Regions from separate parts of the Bradyrhizobium sp. Ses1 genome, predicted to be linked through region 1. Evidence: predicted binding sites of a transcription regulator. Region 1 holds the regulator's gene; each other region holds the start of a gene.
What was found. Region 1 encodes PhoB, which activates phosphate uptake and scavenging genes when phosphate is short. Its sites were predicted from a motif close to TGTCATNNANCTGTCAT; they were not measured.
Positions count from the first base shown of each region.

Region 2: a site for PhoB is predicted at 1,437-1,453, ahead of AC5ZG5_RS04715 (STN domain-containing protein). Genes of this name have one in related genera too.
Region 3: a site for PhoB is predicted at 2,786-2,802, ahead of AC5ZG5_RS26540 (alkaline phosphatase D family protein). Genes of this name have one in related genera too.
Region 4: a site for PhoB is predicted at 2,268-2,284, ahead of AC5ZG5_RS36060 (Orn/Lys/Arg family decarboxylase). Genes of this name have one in related genera too.

Region 1 is NZ_JCAMOQ010000001.1:98,016-103,093, forward strand. It holds gene pstC (phosphate ABC transporter permease subunit PstC) at 1-211, shown strand, start outside; gene pstA (phosphate ABC transporter permease PstA) at 213-1,058, shown strand; gene pstB (phosphate ABC transporter ATP-binding protein PstB) at 1,055-1,876, shown strand; gene phoU (phosphate signaling complex protein PhoU) at 1,888-2,604, shown strand; gene phoB (phosphate regulon transcriptional regulator PhoB) at 2,721-3,428, shown strand; gene AC5ZG5_RS00460 (GcrA family cell cycle regulator) at 3,549-4,064, opposite strand; gene AC5ZG5_RS00465 (aspartate aminotransferase family protein) at 4,563-5,078, shown strand, end outside.
Region 2 is NZ_JCAMOQ010000002.1:404,927-410,004, reverse strand. It holds gene AC5ZG5_RS04720 (response regulator transcription factor) at 104-796, shown strand; gene AC5ZG5_RS04715 (STN domain-containing protein) at 1,543-2,271, shown strand; gene AC5ZG5_RS04710 (RNA polymerase sigma factor) at 2,341-2,931, shown strand; gene AC5ZG5_RS04705 (FecR family protein) at 2,921-3,889, shown strand; gene AC5ZG5_RS04700 (filamentous hemagglutinin family protein) at 4,052-5,078, shown strand, end outside.
Region 3 is NZ_JCAMOQ010000026.1:37,739-42,816, reverse strand. It holds gene AC5ZG5_RS26550 (Crp/Fnr family transcriptional regulator) at 1-493, opposite strand, end outside; gene AC5ZG5_RS26545 (response regulator) at 694-1,074, shown strand; gene AC5ZG5_RS26540 (alkaline phosphatase D family protein) at 1,174-2,721, opposite strand; gene AC5ZG5_RS26535 (TAXI family TRAP transporter solute-binding subunit) at 3,010-4,452, opposite strand; gene AC5ZG5_RS26530 (4a-hydroxytetrahydrobiopterin dehydratase) at 4,625-4,924, shown strand; gene AC5ZG5_RS26525 (YkvA family protein) at 5,036-5,078, shown strand, end outside.
Region 4 is NZ_JCAMOQ010000049.1:5,181-10,258, forward strand. It holds gene AC5ZG5_RS36045 (cupin domain-containing protein) at 1-295, shown strand, start outside; gene AC5ZG5_RS36050 (COG4315 family predicted lipoprotein) at 409-798, opposite strand; gene AC5ZG5_RS36055 (DJ-1/PfpI family protein) at 1,071-2,222, shown strand; gene AC5ZG5_RS36060 (Orn/Lys/Arg family decarboxylase) at 2,327-4,684, shown strand; gene AC5ZG5_RS36065 (GNAT family N-acetyltransferase) at 4,691-5,078, shown strand, end outside.

The DNA.
Region 1 (5,078 bases):
CATCATCGGCAATTCGTTCCGCATCTCCTCCTCGATCTTCGCGCCGGGCACCACGATCTCCGCGGCGATCGCCAGCGAATTCGCCGAGAGTGACGGACTGCACCAGTCGGGCCTGATCCTGCTCGGCCTCTTGCTGTTCGTGCTGACATTCATTGTTCTTGCCTGCGCGCGACTGATGCTGATGCGTCTGGAAAGGAAGGCGGGGAACTGACATGAACCCGATTTACAAAGCACGTCGCCGCAACGACATCATCATCCGCGGGCTTTGCATCGCCGCTGCCGCGTTTGGGGTGACCTGGCTGGCGCTGATCCTGTTCACGCTGTTCTACAACGGTCTCGCCGGCCTCAGCCTCGACGTCTTCACCAAGAACACCCCGCCGCCCGGCTCCACCGATGGCGGCCTGTTGAACGCGATCGTCGGCTCGGTGATCATGACCGTGATCGGTGTCGGCATCGGCGCGCCGCTCGGCCTGTTCGCGGGCACCTATCTGGCCGAATACGGCAAGCATGATCGGCTCACCTCGGTGATCCGCTTCATCAACGACATCCTCTTGAGCGCGCCGTCGATCATCATCGGCCTGTTCATCTATGGCGCGGTTGTCGTGCCGATGGGCGGCTTCTCCGCGCTGGCCGGCTGCCTGGCGCTGGCGGTGATCGTCATCCCGGTCGTGCTCCGCACCACGGAGGACATGCTGCTGCTCGTCCCCAACCCGCTGCGCGAAGCGGCCTCCGCGCTTGGCCTTCCGCGCTCGCTGGTGATCAAGCGGATCGCCTATCGCGCGGCGCGCTCCGGCCTGATCACGGGCGTGCTGCTGGCGACCGCCCGTGTCGCCGGTGAGACCGCCCCGCTGTTGTTCACCGCGCTGTCCAATCAGTTCTTCAGCCTGAACCTGACCAAGACGATGGCGAACCTGCCGGTGACCATCAACAACTTCGTGCAGAGCCCCTACGCCTATTGGAAGGAACTCGCCTGGAGCGGGGCCTTGCTTATCACCTTGACCGTGCTCGCGCTCAACATCGGCGCGCGCATCCTCGGCGCCGAAAGGAGCGCAAAATGACCGATCTGTCCGTATCGACGACCAGCCCGAGCGCGGCCATTCCCCAGAAGTCGCTGCCGGAAGCGGCGCCAAAGGTGACTGCACGCAGCCTCAACTTCTATTACGGTGAGCACCATGCGTTGAAGAACATCAACCTGACGCTCGGCACCAACCGCGTCACCGCCTTTATCGGCCCGTCCGGCTGCGGCAAGTCGACCCTGCTCCGGATCTTCAACCGGATGTACGACCTGTATCCCGGCCAGCGCGCCACCGGCCAGTTGATGCTGGACCAGACCAACATCCTCGACCCCAAGCTCGACCTCAACCTGCTGCGGGCGCGGATCGGAATGGTGTTCCAGAAGCCGACGCCGTTCCCGATGACGATCTATGAGAACATCGCCTTCGGCATCCGCCTTTACGAGAAGATTTCGAAATCTGAAATGGACGGCCGCGTCGAGAAAGCGCTGCGCGGCGGTGCGCTGTGGAACGAGGTCAAGGACAAGCTCAACGCCTCCGGCCTGAGCCTCTCCGGCGGCCAGCAGCAGCGCCTCTGCATCGCCCGCACGGTTGCGGTGCGGCCCGAAGTTATCCTGTTCGACGAGCCCTGCTCGGCGCTCGATCCGATCTCGACCGCCAAGGTCGAGGAGTTGATCCAGGAATTGTCGGAGGACTACACGATCGCGATCGTCACGCATAACATGCAGCAGGCGGCGCGCGTCTCCGACAAGACTGCGTTCATGTATCTGGGCGAACTGATCGAGTTCGACGACACCAGCAAGATCTTCACCTCGCCGAGCGATCGACGCACCCAGGACTACATCACCGGCCGGTTTGGTTGAGGAGGGACATCATGGCTTCTGAACATACCGCCAAGGCATTCGACAGCGATCTTCAGGAACTGACCCGTCTGGTCGCAGAGATGGGCGGGCTGGTCGAACGGATGATCACCGAATCCGTCGATGCGCTGATCCGCCGCGACGTCGCGCTCGGCAAGCGTGTCGTCGCTTCCGACATCGAGATCGACAGCCTGCAGCGCGTGATCGAGGAGCGCGCCGTGCTGACGATCGCCCGCCGCCAGCCGATGGCTGTCGACTTGCGCGAGATCGTCGGCGCGATGCGGGTGGCGACCGACCTCGAGCGGATCGGCGACCTCGCCAAGAACATGGGCAAGCGCGTCGCCGCGCTGGAGAACGACTTCCAGCCGCTGAAGTTGATCCGCGGCCTGGAGCACATGACCGACCTCGTGCTGTCGCAGGTCAAGTCCGTGCTCGACGCCTATGCCGCGCACGATCTGCCGGCGGCGATGAACGTCTGGAAGAGCGACGAGGAGGTGGACGCGATCTGCACCTCGCTGTTCCGCGAGCTCCTCACCTACATGATGGAAGATCCGCGCAACATCTCGTTCTGCATCCACCTGATGTTCTGCGCCAAGAATATCGAGCGGATCGGCGACCACGCCACCAACATCGCGGAAACGGTCTTCTACATGATCGAGGGTCAGCAGATCACCGACAAGCGGCCGAAGGGGGATATGACGACGTTCGCCACGACCGTTCCGGGCAACTAGAGCAACATCCGGAAAGTCGACGCCGGCTTTCCGCCAAGATCCTGCTCAAACATCAAAGGAAGAGTGGGATGACGATTCAAGCAGAGAGTCATCCCGCTATAGGAGAAGCCAAGCCGATGAGCGCACGCATTCTGGTGGTCGAAGACGAAGAAGCGCTGACGACGCTGTTGCGCTACAATCTCGATGCAGAAGGCTATGATGTCGAAACGGTCGCCCGTGGAGACGATGCGGACACAAGGCTCAAGGAACGTATTCCCGACCTTGTCGTGCTCGACTGGATGCTGCCGGGACTCTCCGGCATCGAGCTGTGCCGCCGTCTGCGGGCGCGGCCGGAGACCAAGCAGCTCCCGATCATCATGCTGACCGCGCGCGGCGAGGAAAGCGAGCGCGTGAGGGGGCTGGCGACCGGTGCCGACGACTACATCGTCAAGCCGTTCTCGGTGCCTGAACTGCTCGCGCGGGTGAAGGGCCTGTTGCGCCGGGCAAGCCCGGAGCGGCTCGCCACCGTGCTCACCTATGGCGACATCGAACTCGACCGCGAGAAGCGCCGCGTCGCGCGCTCGGGCCGCCCGATCGATCTCGGCCCGACCGAATATCGCCTGCTGGAGTTCTTCCTGGAGCATCCCGGCCGCGTGTTCAGCCGCGAGCAGCTGCTCGACAGCGTTTGGGGCCGCGACATCTATATCGACGAGCGCACCGTCGACGTTCACATCGGCCGCCTGCGCAAATTGCTCAATCCCGGCCGCGAGCAGGACCCGATCCGCACCGTCCGCGGTGCGGGCTACGCGCTCGATGATCGCTTCGCGAAGGCCGAGCAGTCGTAAACCGGCGACCTCAATCCGCAGCCCGGGTGCAGCGAAGCGTAACCCGGGGAAATTTGGACCTGCCGATACAGCGTTCCCGGGTTGCGCTGCGCTCCACCCAGGCTACGATCTGTCGTCGGTTTACTTGCCTTGTGACGGCTTGACCGTCGGACGGCGGCGGTCAGCCGCCGGCTGGTAGGCGATGCGGGAGTGGTGCGCGCAATAGGGCAGGCCGGGAAGCGCCTTGCCGCCGCAGAAGAAGAATTCCGGGCTCGAGGGATCGCCGACCGGCCAGTGGCAGGTGGCCTCGTTCAATTCGAGCAGCGACAGCCGCTGGCTCATCGGTACCACATTGTCGTAGGCGATAGGGTCCGCTTCCACCTCCACCTCGAAGGCGTGGGCGAGCGCGGTGTTGCCGCGGGAGACCGGACGCGCCACGCGCATCATCGGCTGTGCGGGACGCGCCTTGCGCTGCCGCGGCGCGGCTGCAGCAGGACTCTTGGCGCGGCCCGAGAGGCCGAGCCGGTGCACCTTGCCGATCACCGCATTGCGGGTCACGTTGCCCAGTTCCGCAGCGATCTGGCTGGCCGAAAGGCCACCTTCCCAGAGCTTTTTCAACTGCTCGACGCGTTCGTCGGACCAGGTCAATACCGTCATCGCATCTTTCCCTTCGCGTTGCGCCGGCCGATCCTGGGACAGCGCTGCGATGCCTAATCTCAAAAATCCCTGCGGGCAGAATCCCTTAAGGCTCGCCGGGCACGAAAACCGCACCCGAACGTGTACGCCGCACACAAAGGACTCTAAGGGATCAAAACTGCCGCACGAGATGTCGTACCCGACAGGCTAGACGCTACAATATGGCGTGACTCTGGCGCAAGAGTCCGCGCCTATGCGTCCACATGTTCCGACATTTAGGGATTGCAATCGGGCTTTTCCACCACACCGGAAAACTGCGGATTACCGGCACTTTGCAGCGCAGCCTGGCGGCTTCGTGGCGATTGACAGCACCCGCCGCGCGCATAGAATGCCTTCACGTGCCGCCCTGCAAAGGCGGCACGTTTTGTTTTCGCTGGATGAGCTCCAGCCGCGTGTCTGCATCGCTGCACGCCGCCGGGGCTTGTCTGAAAGGCTTGTCTGAACCCTTCAGTGATCGCCATGACCGACCGCGCCACGTCGCATCTGCTTCCCGTTTTTGCCAGGGCCGATCTCGGCTTCGAACGCGGCGAAGGCTGTTGGCTGATCTCGACCAAAGGCGAGCGTTATCTCGACTTCACCTCCGGCGTCGCGGTGAACGCGCTCGGCCATGCCCATCCGCATCTGGTGAAGGCGCTGCAGGAACAGGCGACGAAGCTCTGGCACATGTCGAACCTGTTCAAGAGCCCGGACGGCGAGAAGCTTGCCGCGCGGCTGTGCGAGCAGAGTTTTGCGGACTTCGTGTTCTTCTGCAATTCCGGCGCGGAAGCGATGGAGGGCGTGATCAAGGTCGTGCGTCACTATCACTTCTCGAAGGGGCATCCGGAGCGCTACCGCATCATCACCTTCGAAGGCGCCTTCCATGGCCGCACGCTCGCGACACTCGCAGCGACCGGCGCTGCTAAATATCTCGAGGGCTTCGGTCCGCCGATGGACGGCTTCGACCAGGTGCCGCATGGCGATATCGAAGCGGTGAAA
Region 2 (5,078 bases), on a different contig from region 1:
CAAGTGCTTGCGGAATTGTCCACCAGCGGCGGTGTTAGTGCATTGACGTCTCAATGCGACCGACACAATCCCGAAGCCCGCAACCCGCGGTGGAGGTGATGTCATGCCGAACTGCGCGCGTCGTGTTCTCGTCATCGAGGATGATTGGTGGACCGCCAGGGAGCTTGGTAGCTGCCTGGGTGCCGCTGGCTATGACGTCACGATCGCGTCCGACGGCGAGAAGGGGCTAAGCTTTGGTCGCGCCGCCGAATATGTCGTGATGACCGTCGATCGCATTTTGCCGGGCATCGACGGGATCGAAGTCATCCGCCGTCTCAGGCAAGACGGAATCGGGACTCCCGTATTGATCATCAGTGTGCTCGGTGCAGTTGCTGATCGCGTGGACGGTCTGCGTGCAGGCGCCGACGACTACCTCGTGAAGCCGTTCGCCTGCGCAGAAATGCTTGCTCGTGTTGATGCGCTGTCGCGGCGTGGCACTTCTGTTCACCAGGAAACCGTACTGCGGGTCGGCGATCTGGAGATGGATCTCGTGGCTCGAACCGCGTCCCGGGCCGGCCGACAGATCGGGCTAAGGCCCCGGGAATTCAGACTCCTGGAGTATCTTGCTCGCCACACCGGCGAAGTCATCACTCGAAGTCTGCTGCTGCAGCACGTCTGGGGTCTGCATTTCGATCCTGCGACGAATCTTATTGATGTCTACGTCGGACGTCTGCGAAGAAAGATCGACAGCGAACAAGCCTATCCAATCATTCATACAGTTCGCGGTGTGGGATTCTGTGTCCGGCCCTCTGCTTGAGACTTCACAGTTGGGTCTCGGACCGAGGTCGAGGTGTACGACCTACACCAGCCTTTTCACGCGCGATCCCGTGGCGCAGCACCTCGATACCTGGAATATCTGAAGGCGGTGAAGGCAACTCGTGCTCAAAGCCGTTTGCTTTGTCTACGAACGTCAATCGAGCGCTGGATGGCACTACCCGGATCGCGCCACCGGATGCTTCAGCGCCTCCAACGATCAAAGAAAGGCTTAGCCCGAGCCCGCGAGCAATCTTGCCCGCGATCGGAATAGTTCGGCTTTCCTCTTTCAACTTTCGACAGCCTCGCGCGGCTGATGATCCGCGCGGCCGGATCACACTTGACTTCGTGAGTCTCGCCGATCGCCTCCGCCGTACCGCCGGAAGCTCTCGACCTTCAAGACCTCGACGACAGCGCCATGTCGTTCAGGTGCTCCAAACAATCGCCCCATGTAGGGGTCAGTGAGGCCCGTTGCGGGCGGCATCATGTCAGCACATCTCGCACAAGAGGTGCAAATCTACCGCTGCAAGGCCTGATACTGCGTCGCGCATCGAGCATCCAAATCGATGATTAGTTCGGGATGAGACGACGCCTTTCGAGTTAACGACGGCGCATTGGGTGACACTAGGTCCGTAGTCTAAGCGTGTCACAATACCGTCTTGCGCAGCGTCGTAAGTTGGGGAGAGTTTCTGATTGACCGGCCTCTGGTTCAATTCGTAACGGACCGATCCGCAGCCATCCGTGAGTCTCGTGTTTGCCAAGGTGAACCAGCATTTCATCAACATCGTCAGCAGGTGGAAGTGCGTGATCACACGGGATCTTGCCGTTGTTGTCGCGCATTTGATGATGGTTCTGGCTCTGTCGCATGCATCGCCGGCGGGAGCGACTTCCTTCGACATCCCCGCGCAACCTCTGGCGTCTGCCATAGACGCGTTCTGCGCGGCGACCGGGACCGAGGTATATTACGACGGCGCAGCGGCCATCGGACAGCGATCCTCTGCGGTCACCGGCGCCCTTACGCGTGACGATGCTCTCAGAGACCTGCTCGCAGGGACAGAACTCGTCCCACTGCGCGCGCGCGAAAACAGCTACCTGCTGATTCATCCCGGCGACGATACGGCGCATGCGTTCGCCACGGCACGGATCGCCCGGGATGGCCAATATCAGCGCTATTTCGCCGTGGTGCAAGACGACATCCTGCGCATTCTGTGCCGGTATCCCGACACGCGTCCCGTGAGTTATCGGCTGGTGATCAAGCTGTGGATCAGTTCGTCGGGATTGGTGCAGCACGCAGAGCTCGACGGATCGGCCGGCGAACAGGCAAGTCACCGGATGCTGTTGGCGACGCTTGGCAAGTCACGCATGACCGAACCGCCACCGGCGCAGATGCCGCAGCCGATCACCATGGTTGCGCTGCCGGGAGCAGCGGCCGATGCGAGGCTCTGCGCATCACCCGTCGACCAGAAGGCCGGGCGCTAGCATGTCGGTGCGCGAGGCAGGGGGCGCGTACGACGCTTGCGGGACAAGGGTCCAGCGTCGCGATCCCGCATGACCCACAGCAGCCGCGCCGAATTGCGCCGTTTTTTGACACTCTGCTATGATGATTTGCGAGCCAGGTTGGCCCGTCGATTGAATTCGGTGGAGCTTGCAGGTGACGCCTTGCAGGACACGTATATGGAGCTTTGCCGGGGCGCGGATCTGCCGCCGGTGCAGCGGCCGCGCTCTTACTTGTTGCGCATGGCCAAAAATATCGCCCTGAGGAAGCTGAGCTCGGAAAAATACACGGTTTCGCTCGATGACGCGAAGGTTGCCTTCGACATAGCCGATGAAACGCCCGGTCCCCAACGAAGCCTGGAAGCGAAGATCGAGCTCGAAGCCTTTCAACAGGCGATCCGGGAATTAACCCCGCGACGGCGCGCTATCCTGCATGCAGCGCGCGTTGAAGGAAAAACCCTGCACGCAATTGCAGTACAGTTGGAGATATCACAAAGACTGGTTGAGATCGAGTTGAAGCATGCGTTAGCCCATTGCGCGCTTCGTCTGGATCGGCAACTCGTGCAAAGATTCGGCCCTCAGCCCGTTCAGCAATCGCATGGACAGGGGGCCGGCAAGCGTATTGATGACAGGGATGACCGATAGCCCACGCGAAAAGTTGGAGCGGATCGAGCGCGAAGCGCACGATTGGCTGGTCCGTTTCACCTCGGGGGAGGCAGGACCTGCTGACGTGCGGGACGGCAAGGTGTGGATCGAGTGTGATCCGGCGCATCGCACCGCGTTTATGAAGGCCGCGCGGATGTGGGAGGCCTTGGGGCCAGAGGCGTTTGAGGGGAAACGCCCGGCCGCGCGGACGTTCTCCTCTATCTCGATGTCACGTCGTGCCGTGCTCGGCGGCGGGGCCGCCGCCATCGCCGCGAGCGCAGCATATCTCGTCGTGCAGCCGCCGCTCGGCCTCTGGCCATCCTGGTCGGAATTGGCGGCCGACTATCGGACGCACACCGGCGAGCGGCGGCGTATTGTGGTGGCCGACACGACCTTCGTCGAGATGAATACCCAAACCAGCATTGCGCTGCGACAGGTTGCGAAGGAGGCCGCGGGGATCGAGCTGATCTCGGGCGAGGCGCTGGTCGCGACGCCATCCGGCGCGGGGCCGGCCTTTGTCGTGACGTCCAGTCAAGGCCAAACCAGCGGAATTGGAGCGAAATTCAACATACGAAATGATGGGCACGCGGTTTGCGTGACCTGTGTCGAGGGGAACGTTCAGGTCTCGTACGGCGCGGCGACAGCGTCGTTGCGCGCCCGCGAGCAGATCACCTATGATCGATCAGGCTTGGGCAAGCCCGCGTTCGTCGATGCAGCGATCGTGACCGCCTGGCAAGACGATCTGTTGATCTTCCACTCCAAGCCGCTACGTGAAGTTATCACCGAAATCAATCGTTATCGTTCCGGAAAAATCATCGTCGTGAATTCTGCGCTCGGCGCGCGGCTGTTCAGCGCCAATTTCCGGGTTCGCAACGTCGATGCGGTCCTCGAGCAAGTCGAGAAACTGTTTGGTGCGACCGTCACATCCTTGCCGGGCGGCATCGTCCTGCTGAGCTAAACGCCGTCGATTGCTTGGGAATTCCTGAGCTCGAACTACTTCTTAATTTTTTTTCGGTGCCGCGCTTCGGCATGTCTCTACGCAGAGGAAAAGCGTCGCTTCGAGTGACGTCATCCACGTGAAATCAGCTTCACGTCAAAGTCTTTGCCGAGAGATCAAGCCATGTCCGTCCAGCCTGCCGCCGACCGATCCCGCCGCGCTACCCTCAAGAACAACTTGCTCGTTGGGGTTAGTGCCGCTGCGCTGCTGCTCGGCAGCATTGCGGGGGCGCAGGCGCGCAGCCTGGGGAGCACAAGCGCGGGTTCGAGTTCGGCTACGGCAGCCACTGCTACGGCCGCGCAGTTGGCCGCTCAGCAGTCGTCGCTCGCGGCCAAGCAGGCGCTGGCGTCGATGGCGCGCGCGGCGGCTTCATTGCAGGCACTGCGCGACAGTCAGGCCGCCGCGCGTGCGGCGGCGCTGGCGGCACAAAGCACGGTCCCGAACGGACTGACGCCCGGAGGACTGGTGACCGCGCCGGGGGCCGGAGCCGTCCCGGGCGTCTGGACCGGCGCCGATCTGCCGACGCAGTCGCAGAGCGGAGGCCGCACCACGGTGACCGTCAGGCAGACCGAGCAAAAAGCAATCCTGAACTGGTCCAGCTTCAATGTCGGCCGCGAGACCGATCTGTATTTCAACCAGACCGCCGGTCGTGCTGACGCAGCCAACTGGATTGCGCTCAATCGTGTCACCGATCCGACGCTGGCTCCAAGCCGGATCCTCGGCACGATCAAGGCCGAAGGACAAGTCTACGTCATCAACAAAAACGGCATCATCTTCGGCGGATCGAGCCAGATCAACGTCAACACTTTCGTGGCCTCATCGTTGGGCCTGTCGGATGAACAGTTCCGCGCCGGCATCAACAAACAGCTCATGGTCTTCGACGATCCATCGGGCAGCAGTATTGCTAAGCCGCAGTTCGGCTATCTCGGACAACAAAACCCGAACCAATTTGTCGGGCTCAACGATCCCAGCCAGGTCGCAGGCGCGATCATCGGCGACGCTCCAGGCGATGTGCGGATCGAGGCCGGTGCGCAGATCACAATGGCGAGCGGCGGCAAGGCCCTGATCTTTGCGCCGCATGTCCTCAACTCCGGCCGCATCTCGGCGCCCGACGGCCAGGTCATCATGGCGGCGGGCGAACAGATCTACC
Region 3 (5,078 bases), on a different contig from region 1:
AGATGATCCATTTGGCGGTGCGCTGTTCGATCGAGTGGATCGCGTTACATGCCGTCGACTGGAAGATCTGCGCCAGCATGCAATCGGCGTAGCGTGCGAAGACGTTGCGGATCGAGGGCGATTTCAGCTTGGCCGCTTCCAGCTTGCCGATCGCCAGCCGCGCGAACGGCCCCCCGAACTTGACGATGATGCGGGTAAAGGCGGGAAGATATCCCTGGCTGACGATGCCGCCGACGGCACCCTCGCGGCCGACCAGAATGGTCTCGACGTCGCGGCCGTCCTCGTTGGTCACGAGGTAGGAGACGAGGCTGGGCCCGCACGGAAAATACACGGTCTCCACGTCATCGCCGGGGCTGTAAAGCAGGTCGTTGGCATTGGCCTCGGCGCGCGCGAGGTGCGGTGCGATCAGCCCATAATCGGCGTCGCTCAGACGGCGCAACAGGTTGTTAAAGGGCCGGTCAGCTCTGTCCGGTTGGCTGCGTTGTTGAAGCATCGGGTCTCCCCCTCACCAACCGCGACGATAGTCAACCCGTTCCTCCTGTTGTGTGCACAAGTGAACAGACGCCGGGGCCGCAGTGTGGTGGTTTCAATGCGGGAACCGCCGGTGTGCTTCAGAGGCGCCGGCAGCGTGCCGACTGGCGGCTCATGTCCGGACCATCAGATCAATGCCTCAAAACAGGACCTGGCGCGCATATGAAACCGGCCCTCTTCAGCCGCATGCCTTCCGACGTGTTGATCGTCGAGGACGACCCGATCATCGCCATCGATTTCGAGGACACGATCCTCGGCTTCGGGGTGAAGACGGTGCGGACAGCGACCAGTGTCGCGCAAGCACTTCAGATGATCGCCTATCGCCGGCCCGACTTCGCGCTGCTGGATGTCGTGCTGGCCCGCGAGAACACCTTTGCGCTCGCCGAGGAGCTCGACGCGCTACGGATCCCCTATCTCTTCGTCACCGGCTACGGCGCTGACGTCCAGCTTCCCGCTGCGCTGGCCGGCAAGCCGCGCCTGGTCAAGCCATGCTCGACCGAAGCGCTGGAAGCAGCGCTGCGAATGCGGGTTTCAGATTCGTAGCCCGGATGAAGCGCAGCGCAATCCGGGGTCTTGGGTTCGCGGATAGAGCGTCCCGGATTGCGCTCCATCCGGGCTACGTCACGTCACTACGTTACGATGTTACACCGGCTTCGGGTCGAGCGTGGTCGACCACAGCGCGACGTCGGCGCGGTCGCGCAAGGTTACTGTCATCTGTCCGGTCGCGCCGTCGATCTTGACGTGGCCGAAGAACTGCATGCCCGCCGATGGCGGCAGGTTCTGCTTGTCGGCTCCGGGCGCCTTGATGAACTTCACCTCGGGTCCAAACGTGTTGTCGAGCTCGTTGGGGCCGAAAGTGCCGGCATGCAGCGGGCCGGAGACGAATTCCCAGAACGGGTCGAAGTCCTGGAACTGCGCCTTGTTCGGATTGTAGTAGTGCGCGGCGGCGTAGTGCACGTCGGCGGTCAGCCACACGGTGTTGACGATCCCGGCGGTCTTGATGAAACGCAGGATCTCGGCGATCTCGAGCTCGCGGCCGCGCGCCGGGCCGTCTCCTTGCGCGAACGCTTCGGAGCCTTTGCTGTTGGCCGCATCGTCATAGACGATGAGGCTGAGCGGCATGTCGGAGGCGATCACCTTCCAGGTGGCGCGCGAGTTGAGCAGTCCGCGCTTCAGCCAGGCGAGTTGGTCCGGGCCAAGGAAATAAGCATCGGGACCGTAGCTGGTCTGCTGGTTTGGCCCGTTGGGTCCGCGATAGCTGCGCTCGTCCAGCATGAATACGTCGAGATGCGGTCCGTAGCTGAGCGTGCGATAGACGCGGCCCGGCTCGACGATGCTTTCGCGCATCGGATACATCTCGTGGAAGGCGCGTGCGGCGCGCGCTGCGAGCACGTTGATGTCGCGCTCCTTGTAGGCGGCAGGAAGCTGTTTCGACAGCGACCAGTTGTTGGTGACCTCGTGGTCGTCCCATTGCACGAAGATCGGCACTTCCGCATTGAAGGCGCGCACATGCTCGTCGAGCAGGTTGTACTTGTGCGCCGCGCGGTACTCGTCGAGCGTCTCGGCGACCTTGGCCTTCTCGGGGATGGTGAGGTTCTTCCAGAGCTTGCCGTCGGCGAGTTTCACCTCGGACGGAATGACGCCATCGGCATAGATGGTGTCGCCGGAATGCAGGAAGAAATCCGGCTTGTATTTGGCCATGGTGGCGAAGGTGAACATGCCGTTATCGTCGGGATTGATGCCCCAACCCTGACCGGCGACGTCGCCGCCCCAGACAAAGCTGACATCGCGCCGGTCGGCGGGCGCGGTGCGGAAGCGGCCGGTTACGGGCTCGCCGAGGACGTTGACATGGGCGAGGTCGCGGAAGCGCACGCGGTAGAAGATGTCCTGGCCCGCGGGCAGGTTTTCCAGGAGCATCTTGGCGGTGAAATCGCTTTCGGGCAGGGCCGCGATCGGCGGCAGTGCGCGCGCGTCCTTGAAGGATTCGGTCGTCGCGACCTCGACCATCATCTGCGACGGCCGGTCGGCGCGCGCCCAGACCACGCCGCCGTCAACTCCGACGTCGCCGGACTGCACGCCATGGGTGACGGCCGGCCGGTCGGCGGCGCGGGAGAGGTGGGGCATCGCGATGACGCCGGCGCCGACAGCGGCTGAAGAGAGGAACTTTCGGCGGGAAATCCTAATCGTCATGGCAAGCCTCCGTCGGTCCGGCACCGGATGCGCCGAAATGTCGCAACAGACCTAGAAGGATTCTATGACGAAGCGATTACGCCGACCATCTCCACGTAATCGCAGAGAAATTGCATCTGGTCGTCATTCCGGCGCACGCGAAGCGTGAGCCCGGAATCCATTCATCCACGTCGCTTGCGGCCCGATGGATTCCGGGCCTCCGCCTTCGCGCATCCCGGAATGACGGAGGAGAGGTCGCGTGCCCCGCAAACAGGGAACTGAAGCGAACCCGATTGCGTGCCGCCTTGGCTAAGCGGTCCCTGCCGCCCGGAATTGCGCGCTGGCGCGCTGCAGGTTTTGCGGCATGCTGATCAACAGCAGCTTGCGGTCGGTGACCGCGTTGTGGAATTGCTCGAGTGCGATGTTGAAGGCGGTCAGCGTGCCCTGCTCGATTCCGCCGTGCTCGAAACAGGTCAGCGCTTCGCGCAGGATGTTGTCGGCTTCGGCCTGCATCTGGTCGAGTTCTTCCATCGAATCGCTGTGGCGCGCGGCAGCGAGCATGTCGAGCAGCCGGTCGCGCTGCGAGGTGTTGATGCTGCGTTCGTCCTTCTTCAGGTAGCCGGCAAACCAGGCGCCGGCCGAACCCATTGCGGAGACCAGCATCAGCCCCCACCAGATGTAATCGCTGTAGCGGTCGAGGAAGGTCTTCTCGTCGCCATCGACGAAAGCCGCAGCCCCAGGGTGCACGGGAATCGTGGCGTCCTTGTCGGTGTCCGGCGTCTCGATCCTGGCGGCCGGCGGGAAATCGTTCTTCAGCGACTGCCGGATCGAGAACAGCTGCCGGGTGAAGATGGCGATGGTCGATTCGGAAATGCCCCTGCGCGCCACGATATGGTGCGAGAAGCTGATGGTCTTGACCTCGTCCGCAGGGCGGTCGACGCCGCCGAGCGAGCCGGCTGGGATTTGCGAGGCTTCATAGGCGGGATGGTTCTGCGCGATCGCTTCCGCCGCGTCGATCGCGAGGAAGGTCGGCGTGCCGCGCGTCGAAGCTGCGATCGCGTCGGTTGTGATCTTGCTGTTGACGGGTCCGGCGGCGAGATAGGCGTCCGCTTTCTGGCCCTTGATGGTCTCGGCCGTCTCATTGGCGGGAAACTGGACGATCTCTACCTTGGCGGGGTCGACGCCATATTGCTGCAGGATCACCTTCAAGAGGTTGACGTTGGCGGGCGTGCGGCCGACGACACCGACGCGGTGGCCGGCGAGCTGCGCGATCTTGGTGATTTTTGGCGCTGCTTTCCTGCCCCTGCCTTTACCCTGCGGCGGCACCCAGATCGCCACGACATTCTTGCGCAGCGTCGCCACCGCCTGCGCATTCTTGGGGACATCCAGATCGCCGCGGATAATGGCGAGGTCCGCCTTGCCGCCGGCCAGCGCCTCGGCGCTCGCTACCGCGCCGTCCGTCTGCATCAGACGCAGCCGGATTTGGCTGTTGCCCTGGTTGTAGGCTTGGGCGAGCGCCTGGACTACTTTGAGGTCGTCACTGTTGGCGGGCCCGACCGCGATTTTCAAGTTCACCGGCCGCATCGCGAAGTAATAGCCGGCGGCCAGTGCGCCGATGATGGCAAGCGCGCCGGCAATCATCACGAAACTCAGCCGACGCCGCGCCGAACGCGGCGGAGGCGAAGCTGGAGCGGCGACGAAGTCAGGCTCGGTCATCGATCGCGCAAACAGCCGTTTGAGGTTCTGGGTCATCCCGCCGACGCGTTTATCCTTTGCATTGTAACAAAATTCCGGCAGCAGCTAGGTTACAATCCCGTCATGGTTACCAGCGGCGATAGGACGCGCTTTGCGGCCGCGTCGTGAGCATGGATCCCGCTGGTGGCTGCCGGTGTTAGGGTGTGAACGAGTGAAGTGGAGATTTGCCATGGCAGGACGGTTATCGGCGGAAGCGCGGAAATCGGCGCTGAAGGAACTATCCGGCTGGTCCGAGGTGCCGGGACGTGAGGCGATCGCCAAGACTTTCACGTTCAGGGATTTCAACGAGGCCTTCGGCTTCATGACGCGCGTCGCGCTGATCGCGGAGAAGCGCGACCATCACCCGGAATGGAGGAACGTCTACAAGACGGTCGATGTGGTGCTCGCAACCCATGACGCCGGCGGCGTCACGGCGCGCGACATCGAATTGGCCAGGGCGATGGAGGCGATCGCCAAGCAGGCTGGCTGAGAGAGGCGACTTCTCCTTGGATGATCTTGCAGGGCAGGCGGGAGGTCCCCACCTTTTGCGTCAGGGGTCGCGGGACCGTTTGGCGGCTGTGGTCCGAGGGAGCTTCTTCCGATGACATCATCCGAACACACTGTCGGTTTCGAGCCGGCCGATC
Region 4 (5,078 bases), on a different contig from region 1:
CTTGATGCGCTTTGCGCCGGGTACGGTGCTGCCCGACCACGAGCACGTCAATATCGAGCAGACCTATGTCCTCGAGGGTTCGCTGGTCGACAAGGAAGGCCCCGCGCAGGGCATTGCCGCGAAAGCGGGCGAGTTCATCTGGCGTGAGGCCGGCAGCCGCCACGTCGCCTGGTGCCCCGAAGGCGGATTGATCCTCGCGATCTTCCAGGTGCCGAACAAGTTCTTCGAAGCCGACGGCCGCGTCGTCGACGCGGCTGGTGCGGACTGGGACGAGGCGTGGGGACACACGAAATAACGGGCCGCCGACTTCTTTGCATCCCCGCGCGAGGCAGGTGTGCAAGCCAACTAGCGTGAACGGCGGATCATGCTGCGCTGATCCGCCTCTCGCATTATTGCGAGCTCAGCTCATCACGGCTGCGCAAGATGCCAGGCGCCGTTGAGGAAGCCGTCGCCGGTGATGTCGCCGGGTTTCTGATCCTTGGCGAAGGTGTAAAGCGGCTTGCCCTTGTAGGCCCACTGCTTGGAGCCATCATCACGGGTGATGATGGTGTAGCCCTCGCCCGCCTTGTCGCTCGCCTCAGCCTTCAGCACCGGCCAGTTTGTCGCGCAAGGACCATTGCAGGCAGACTTGCCGTCAGTGTCCTTGTCAAAGGTATAGAGAGTCATGCCCTTCGCATCCGTCAGCACACTTCCCTTCGCGGTGGTTCCGGTCTTGGTCGGCGGTGCGGCAAACGCCACGGAGACCGTCGCCAGGGAAATGGCGGTGGCGAGTGCGAAACCAATCGATGGGTTCTTCATGATAGCTCCTGTAAGGAAATAGCTTGCATGAGTAGGACATACGGAGGCGCGTTCTATTCCGCCGGAGAGCACGAGGAATTTTTTCGCTACGTCTGCTTGACGAGGGGAATAATTCGGCAAGTGGCTTTCGGCGAAATTCACCGATCCGCCCCTGTCCATCCATTGCCCCCTGTGTCGGTTTTTGCCGGATTTGCGTCATTTCGGAGCGCGGCGTGAGCGAGTAAGTTGCGCGGAGGGGGGCGAGGTGACGAATTCGTCGAGCGACGTAAGCAATGAACTGGCGGCTTTTCGCGTGGGGCGGTGTTGCCGCCGCCGCGCTTTTCTTGACCATTGGTGGTGGCTGGCTTCTGACGCTGCCCTCGCGAGCTGCGTCTGGAAACGCGCCGCCGATCGCAAGCCAGGAGGGTGATGCGACCATCGCGGCGTTGAAGCCGCCGAAACGGCAGCGGCCGCTGATCGCGATCGTCGGCATCAATGAGCAGACCGAAACCACCGACTATCTGATGCCCTATGGCATCCTCAAGCGCGCCGACGTCGCCGACGTGGTGACGCTTGCGACGAGACCCGGACCGGTGACGCTGTTTCCGGTGCTGAAGGTCGAGCCGGATGCCACCATCGCAGCATTCGATGCCGAGCACCCTGATGGCGCCGACTATGTCATCGTCCCCGCCATGAGCCGTGACGACGATCCGGTCGTCGTGCAATGGATCAGGCAACAGGCGCAAAAGGGCGCGATCGTCATCGGTGTCTGCGTCGGCACCATGGTGGTCGCCAGCACTGGACTGCTCGACGGCAAGCGCGCGACGACGCATTGGTACTCCCTGAAAGACCTGCGCGAGAAGCATCCGACGATCCATTACATCAGGGACCGCAGGATCGTGGTCGACCAGGGCGTTGCGACCACAACGGGGATCACAGCTTCGATGCCGATGTCGCTCACGCTGGTCGAAGCGATCGCCGGCCGCGAGAAGGCAGAAGCCGTTGCCCGCGACATCGGCCTGTCCCATTGGGATGCCCGCCACGACAGCGGCGCGTTCCAGTTCACACGACCGTTCGCGCTCACGGCGATCGGGAACACGCTCGCGTTCTGGAACAAGGAGCAGCTCGGCATCGCGCTTGCGCCCGGCATCGACGAAGTCTCGCTCGCGCTCGCCGCCGACGCCTGGTCGCGGACCTATCGTTCGCGCACCGTGACCTTTGCCGCGACGGCGGAGGCGCAGCCAAGCCGCAACGGCCTGCGCATCCTGCCCGATCAGGTCGCGGCCCAGTGGCCCACCGAGCGATTGCTGCAACCGGTCGGATCACTGGCGCCGGCGCAGGCGCTGGACCAGACCTTGCTGCGGATCGAGGCACGCTATGGCGGGCGCACGGCCGATTTCGTCGCCATGCAGCTCGAATATCCGAGGCAACGCGTACCGGATTGAAGCGGCGTCGGCTCGCCACCAACAATTTTCCCCCGCCGGCGCCACCGTCATCTGCCTGTCACGAAATGTGCCGACTTCTCGCTCGGACCATTTCGAGGACACCGATGGACTATTTCCGACGCTTCACCTTCCTGTTCGCGGCGCCCGTATTCGATCCGGAGGATCTCGAGGGCATCCGCTTCAACCAGATCATCGACGAGATCCAGCGCTCCGGCTTCGAGGTCGTGCGCGCCCGCAAGCTCGAGGATGCCGAGATCGCGGTGCAGACGGACGCGGCGATCGGCTGCATGGTGGTCGACTGGGGCAAGAAGGGGCTGGAGGGCAAGACCGCGTCGTTGATCAATTTGATGCGGCGGCGCGGCCTCGACTTCCCGATCATCCTCCTGATCCGCCGCAAGCGGTTCGAGGACCTGCCGGTTGAGGTGCTCGACTTCATCGACGGCTACGTGTTCCTGTCCGAGGAAACGCCGCCGTTCATTGCCAAGAATTTGATCAGCCGCCTCAAGCAATATGCCGAGACGCTGAAGACGCCGTTCTTCGGCGCGCTGGTCGACTATGCCGAAGAGGGCAACCAGCTCTGGACCTGCCCCGGCCACAATGGCGGCGTGTTCTACAGCCGCAGCCCGATCGGACGCGTGTTCGTCGAACATCTCGGCGAGGCCGTGTTCCGCGATGACCTCGACAATTCCGTGCTCGACCTCGGCGACCTCCTGACCCATGAGGGCCCGGCACTGCGGGCGCAGAAGGAAGCGGCCAGGATCTTCGGCGCGGAGAAGACCTATTTCGTGCTCAACGGCACCTCCACGTCCAACAAGGTCGCACTCGGCTCGCTGGTCACCGACGGCGACCTCGTGCTGTTCGACCGCAACAATCACAAGGCCGCCCACCATGGCGCGCTGCTGCTCGGCGGCGGCATCCCGGTCTATGTGCCGACCGTTCGCAACGCCTGGGGCCTGATCGAGCCGATGCGCTGGGACATGCTCGACGAGACGTCGCTGCGCGAGCGCATCCGCAACCATCCGCTGGTCAAGGACAAGGAGGCCTGGAAGCGGCCCCGTCCCTTCCGCGTCGCCGTGGTCGAGCAGTGCACCTATGACGGCACCATTCATAGTGCGGAGATGATCCTGAGGCGCATCGGTCATCTCTGCGACTACATCCTGTTCGACGAAGCCTGGGCCGGCTTCATGAAGTTCCATCCGATCTATGCCGGCCGCTTCGCGATGGGCCTTGCCGACCTCGGCCCCGAGGCGCCCGGCATCATCGCCACGCAATCGACCCACAAGCAGCTCGCCAGCTTCTCGCAGGCTTCGCAGATCCATGTCCGCGACCGGCACATCAAGGGGCAGAAGCGCCGGGTCGAGCACCGGCGTTTCAACGAGAGCTTCATGCAGCACGCCTCGACCTCGCCATTCTATCCGCTGTTCGCCTCGCTCGACGTCGGCGCGCAGATGATGAAGGGCCGCTCCGGCGAGGTGCTGTGGGACGACACGATCCGGCTCGGCATCGAGCTGCGCAAGAAAATCCGCGCCACCCGCCGCGAATTCGAGGAGAACGAGGCGCGTCCCGAGCGGCGCTGGTTCTTCGAACCATTCGTGCCGGATCGCGTGATGATCCCGGACGTCGCGCGCGAAGGCGGGGCGCACAATGTCGCTTGGGAAACCATCTCTACCGACCAGCTCGCGACCAACCCTGCGTTCTGGCAGCTCAAGCCTGACGATAGCTGGCATGGCTTCCCGGAGATGACGGCGGGCTTTGCCATGACCGACCCGAACAAGCTGACGCTGCTCACGCCGGGATTCGACCATGCCACGGGCGCCTATGCCGAACACGGCATCCCCGCCCCGGTGGTGGCGCAATATCTGCGGGAGAACCGCATCGTCGCCGAGAAGAACGACCTCAACTCCCTGCTTTTCCTGCTCACCCCCGGCGTCGAGGCGAGCAAGGCGGGGACGCTGATCTCGGGGCTCGTCGCCTTCAAGAAATTGCATGACGACAATGCGCTGCTCGAAGACGTGATCCCCGAATTCTTCCGCCGCCGGCCTGCCCGCTATGCCGGCGTGCGCCTGCGCGACCTCTGCGGCGACATGCACCGCTTCTTCCGCGCGGCCGATGTGAGCGCGCTGCAGCGCAAGCAGTTCCTGCCCGAGCATTTGCCCGAGATCGCGATGTCGCCGCGCGAAGCGTCACGCTACCTCGTGCGCAACGACGTCGATTATCTCCCGATCGGCGAAATTTCGGGCCGCATCGCTGCAACGCCGTTCGTGGTCTATCCGCCCGGCATCGCCACCATCGTGCCCGGTGAACGGCTGTCGGAACAGACGCGGCCGATGATCGATTACCTCAAGATGTTCGAGGCATCGTTCAATGCGTTCCCGGGCTTCGAGGTCGAGATCCAGGGCGTCTACAAGGAAATCGACGATGCGGGCCACGTGCGCCTGTTCACCTACGTGATTTCCGAGTGACGGCCGATGAACGAAGAGCGGATCATCGTCAGGGCCTCGCGCGAGGCCGATGTCGAAGCCATGCTGTCGATCTACCGCCGCCACATAAGGCGCGGGGTCGACGACAGCGTCGAGGACAGCGGGGTGCCGGAGCCGGATGATTTCCGCGACCGGCGCAAGAATTTCCGCAACCATCGCCTGCCCCATCTGGTCGCGACACGCGACGGCGAGGTGGTCGGCTATGCCTATGTGGTGCTGTTTCGGAAGCGGCCGGCCTATCGCTATGCAGTAAAGCATTCGATCTATGTCCGTCACGACCAGGTCGGCCGCGGCATCGGGCGCCTGCTGCTCGGCGAATTGATCGGCGCCTGCGCGGCGGCCGGCTTTCGCCAGATGATCGGCTATATCGACAGCG